2 regions of the Jeotgalicoccus huakuii genome follow, and region 1 is predicted to be linked to the other one. Evidence: predicted binding sites of a transcription regulator. Region 1 holds the regulator's gene; the other holds the start of a gene.

Region 1 (2,485 bases):
ACCTGTACCAAACGTATCACTTGTTGACCTAGTTGTAGATCTTAAAAAAGAGGTCACTAAAGAAGAAGTCAATGAAGTATTCAAAAAATATGAATCAGGTCAAATGAAAGGTATTCTTGGTGTAAGTGAACAACCATTAGTATCTAGAGATTTCAATACAGATCCACGTAGCTCAATTGTTGACTCTGACCTTACAATGGTTATGAATGGCAACAAAGTTAAAGTACTTTCTTGGTACGATAACGAGTGGGGCTACTCAGTGAGATGTGTTGAACTTGCTGAAATGATTGCTAAAGATATTTAACAAATTCGACATGGGAGAGCAGCTGAGACTGCTCTCTTTTTTTGTTATAATAGAAGTAACAAATAACGGAGGTAGAGACATGAAACTTATCAATTCAGACGGTCAGAATACAGTACTCGAACTTAATGAATCCAGTGTGACTTATAAGGATGAAACTTACGATATCATCATACACGACGGTGATATTTCACAAGCTGGTCACATTGCGACGAACAACTTTGTCGTAAAACCGGATCATGTTGAGACACTCATTGAACGATTCTCTAACCGTAAAGGAAATGTCGACAATTACCAAGGATTCACAGGCTTTATGCTCATTAAAAATGAACAAAAACTCACTGTTTTAACAGGCTGGAAGACAACAGAAGACTTCAATGCTTGGGTGAATTCTGAAGCTTTTCAAAACTCTCATGTTAAGAAAGAAAATCGTGTTAAAGAAAAAGGAAGCGAGCATTTAGAAGCAATGCCAGTTAGAGAAAATTACACAGTAGAAGTTTAAATATTACTTACAAACGGTAAATTCCGAGGTGCTCGGGGTTTATCGTTTTTTACTTTTTAAGTTTATGTACTTCAGTGTTATAATAGGTTAAGTATTTATATCAAAAGAGGTGAACATCATATGAGATGTCCAAATTGTAGACATACCAGTTCAAAAGTTGTGGACTCAAGACATGCAGATGAGATGAATGCAATTCGCCGTCGACGAGAATGTGACAACTGTGGGACGCGTTTTACAACTTTTGAAAGAATGGAACTGTCACCCTTGGTTGTAATTAAAAAAGATGGGACGAGGGAAGTGTTCGACCGAGCAAAAGTACTTGATGGTCTTTTAAAAGCTTGTGAGAAACGGGCCATTCCCTATGAAGAAATAGAAAAACGTGCGGATAATGTAGAAGCAACTTTAAGAAATTTAAATAAATCAGAGGTTTCATCTAATGATATTGGTGAATCTGTTATAGACGAACTCATTACACTCGACCAAGTCGCGTATGTTCGCTTTGCATCAGTCTACAGAGAGTTTAAAGATATCGATCAGTTGATGGATATCGTGAAAAATCTTGAAAAGGGTAAGACCGATAATGAAATTTAATGACCGTTTAAAACCAAATACGGAATTTATTGTCTATAAATCCTTTAGGTTGTCAGAGGATCAATACGATATTTTAAGTATGATATATTTGCCACTGATTGGTCCGACAACTTTCTCAATCTATATGTATCTACACCAATCTACAAGACAGACAGAATCTTTAGATATTAGATTCCATAGAGAATTTATGGATGAATTGTCCATGACCTTAACTGACTTTGAAAGTGGTCTTGATAAGCTAGAGGCAATTGGTTTACTTAGAACTTACGTTTCAAATGAAGCACATTCAGATCGTTTCATTTACAGACTTCAACAGCCACTGACAGCTGAAGATTTCTTTAAGGATCCTATGTTGTCTATGTATCTCTATAGTCAGGTCGGTTCTGAGAAATATAATAAAAAGAAGAAGGAGCTGACATATCCTTCATTACCAGATGATCACACAGAAGTGACTAAAAAGTTCACTGATGTCTTTCACCATACGAGTCAAGAAGGATTTACGGTTTCAAATGAAAACTTTAAACAGAATGACAAGAGTCGTGGACCAACCATTGATCTAGATGATTTTGACTTCGAGGTATTGTTCACTCACCTTAAGGGTACGAGAATAGATAAGCAGTTTTTCTCTAAAGATGTTAAGAAGTTGATTGTACAACTGAGTCAATTATTTAATTTAAATGCCTATGATCTTAAACAGATTTTACTGCAGTCAACGAGCCCGCAATTTGGGATTGACCAAGAACAGTTAAAGCGAGAGGCTAGAAAATATTATCAAAAAGAATATGGTAGAGTCGTACCGACCTTTAAAACCTCGACGGATGACCAGACAGAAGATGAGGATCTTGGTTATCTCGAAAGTTTAGATAAGGTGAGTCCACTTGCTCGCATTAATGATTTAAGAAATTATAAACCATCTGAAAACGATCTTAAAGTGGTGACAGAAGTGATCACTAAGACGGGCTTAGAAAATGGTGTCATCAACATGCTCTTAGAGTATACAATTCAAATGAAAGACGGGGACTTACCGCTTCGCTATGTGATGACGATTGCTGAAAACTGGGAAAAAGAAGGCTATAGAACAGCAGCAGAGG
Region 2 (2,485 bases), on a different contig from region 1:
TCTCATCCATATCCATATCATCAAGTGCAACACCATATTCTCTTTCCACTGTGTGTGGTGCAAAAGTATTAAATGGTTTGTTATCACGTGCGAGTTCAAAGAATTTAGATGGCACGACTAGACCTGTTGAAATTGTTGCAAGACGGATATCTTCATCTGCGTTTACCTTTTTAGTATCAAGGAATTCAGGTAGGTCATAGTGGAAAATGTTTAAGTATACTGCACCAGCACCTGGACGTTGTCCAAGCTGATCGGCATAAGAAAAGCCACCTTCTAGAGATTTCGCTACTGGTAATACACCTTTAGCGACGCCTTCTATACCCTTGATTGCCTCACCACGTGCGCGTAGTTTTGAAAGGTTAATGGCAACCCCACCACCGATTTTACTTAACTGCTTTGCAGTTGAATCGATGTAGTTAATAGAGTTTAATGAGTCATCTACTTCTAATAAGAAGCATGAAACCATTTCACCACGACGTGCACGTCCTGCGTTTAAGAAAGTTGGTGTTGCAGGTTGGTAGCGCTGCTCCATCATTGAAGTAATGAATGTTTTAGCTGTTTTAATGTTTCCTTTTGCTAAGTATAAGCTGACAATCACAACGTGTTGTCTGTAATCTTCTAAATATTGTTTCTTATCATTTGTTTTTAAAGTGTAATCTTTAAAGAATTTGCTTGCCGCCATATAGCTCTTAAATTTGAAATCAATGCTATTCGCGTGGTCAATAATTTCAGTTAAGCCTGCTTCATCATATTCTTTAAAAAGATCATAGTAAAAGTCGTTCTCAACAAGGTAGTGCAATCTTTCAAGCTCAGAATCGAAATGTATGGTTTTACTTTCCACTTCTTCCATGAAGACTTCAAGTGCTTCTAAATCTTTTTCTAGTTTGTAAAAACCCGTCTCGTCTCTTTTAGTGACTTCGTTATTTAACTCAACGTGATTGTATGTTTTCTCATCTAATACTTTCATGCAATTCCCCTGCCCTTTCTAATTCAACTAAAAATTGTTCTCTTTGTTCTGGACTACCATGCAACTCAAACTTCATTAAAAGTGGTACATTATAGTCATCACTGATATATTCGCCTGCTCGTGCAAAATTTCTACCCCAGTTTCGGTTGCCACTTGAGGCAACTGCAAACATTTTTTCAGCGTTCACTTTTAAGAAATTACTTACAATATCGGGTACTGCACCAAAACCGTATGTCGGTGTAACCAGGATAAAACGATCACCGATTTTCTCTCTGACATTATCAGCTGTTATTTGATATAATTCATAGGTGTCTGGAATGTCTATACCATTTAAGAAGCGACGGATATTACCTGTCATTGAATAATAAGCAATAATCACTTTGTCATCTCCATTCAATTACATCATAAAACAGAACGTATGTTCTATTCAAGTGATTCGTTCATTTATTTTTAATCAATACTACATATAGTGTTTACTTAAAATTTAAACCACAATATATATGATTTAACATGTTCTATAATCTCATATTAGAAAATTGATTGCAATGTAAAAAACTCCCTGAAATTAAAATTTCACGCCCTTTATTGAGTCATAAATCGCCCTAAGTCACGGTGGGTGTGTCATGACAAATCATATTATTTTTTTAAATTTATTTTTGCGAAATTTAATGGAGTCAAGAAGTTGAAATTAACGTACAAATTTTTTTGGAGTGTTGTAAATGAATAATGTAGTTAAAGGTATTCTTGCCCTAATTATTTCATCACTCGGTTTCAGTTTGATGTCTTTATTTGTAAAATATGCAGGCGATCTACCTACTGTTCAGAAAGCTTTTTTTAGAAACTTTATCTCGATGATGATTGCCTTAGTCCTTGTGATATATAATCGCGAACGACTCTTTGGTAAAAAGGAAAACCAAGGTTGGTTACTCTTACGCTCCGCTCTAGGCCTTGCTGGGGTATTACTTAACTTCTTTACCATTGATAGAATGGTGTTAAGTGATGCGGACATCTTAAATAAACTCAGTCCATTCTTTACGATTATCCTATGTGCGATTTTCTTAAAAGAACATATTAGACGTTTCCAGATGATTTCAATCATCATCGCTTTAATTGGTGCGGTATTTATTATCAAACCGTCGTTCTCAAGTGATACATATTTCGCGCTACTAGGTGTTTTAGGGGCAATCTTTGCAGCTGGTGCCTACACTGTGCTCAGATTGCTCGGAAGTAGAGAAAAATTCTATACCGTAGTATTTTACTTTTCATTCTTTTCAACCGTTGCCCTCGTGCCGTTTATGATTTTCCAGTATGAAGCAATGACAGCCAGTCAGTTTTGGTTTTTAATTCTGTCCGGTATATTTGCGGCGATTGGTCAATTCGGACTCACGATTGCTTATAGCTTTGCACCTGCTAAAGAAATCTCAATCTTCTTCTACTCGACGATTCTCTTTACCGCATTATTTAGTATCATCGTCTTTAACGAAATTCCTGATGCCTTGTCTATACTCGGTTACATCA

What was found. Region 1 encodes NrdR, which represses ribonucleotide reductase genes. Its sites were predicted from a motif close to AACACNATATATNGTGTT; they were not measured.
Region 2: nrdI (class Ib ribonucleoside-diphosphate reductase assembly flavoprotein NrdI) is a predicted target of NrdR. The motif match lies at 1,424-1,441, and genes of this name have one in related genera.

What each region holds. Positions count from the first base shown of each region.
Region 1 covers NZ_JAVIYN010000022.1:26,878-29,362, reverse strand. The annotation lists gene gap (type I glyceraldehyde-3-phosphate dehydrogenase) at 1-304, shown strand, start outside; gene V6E76_RS10580 (antibiotic biosynthesis monooxygenase family protein) at 384-803, shown strand; gene nrdR (transcriptional regulator NrdR) at 924-1,394, shown strand; gene V6E76_RS10570 (DnaD domain protein) at 1,384-2,485, shown strand, end outside.
Region 2 covers NZ_JAVIYN010000017.1:56,198-58,682, reverse strand. The annotation lists gene nrdE (class 1b ribonucleoside-diphosphate reductase subunit alpha) at 1-967, opposite strand, end outside; gene nrdI (class Ib ribonucleoside-diphosphate reductase assembly flavoprotein NrdI) at 951-1,346, opposite strand; gene V6E76_RS09460 (DMT family transporter) at 1,687-2,485, shown strand, end outside.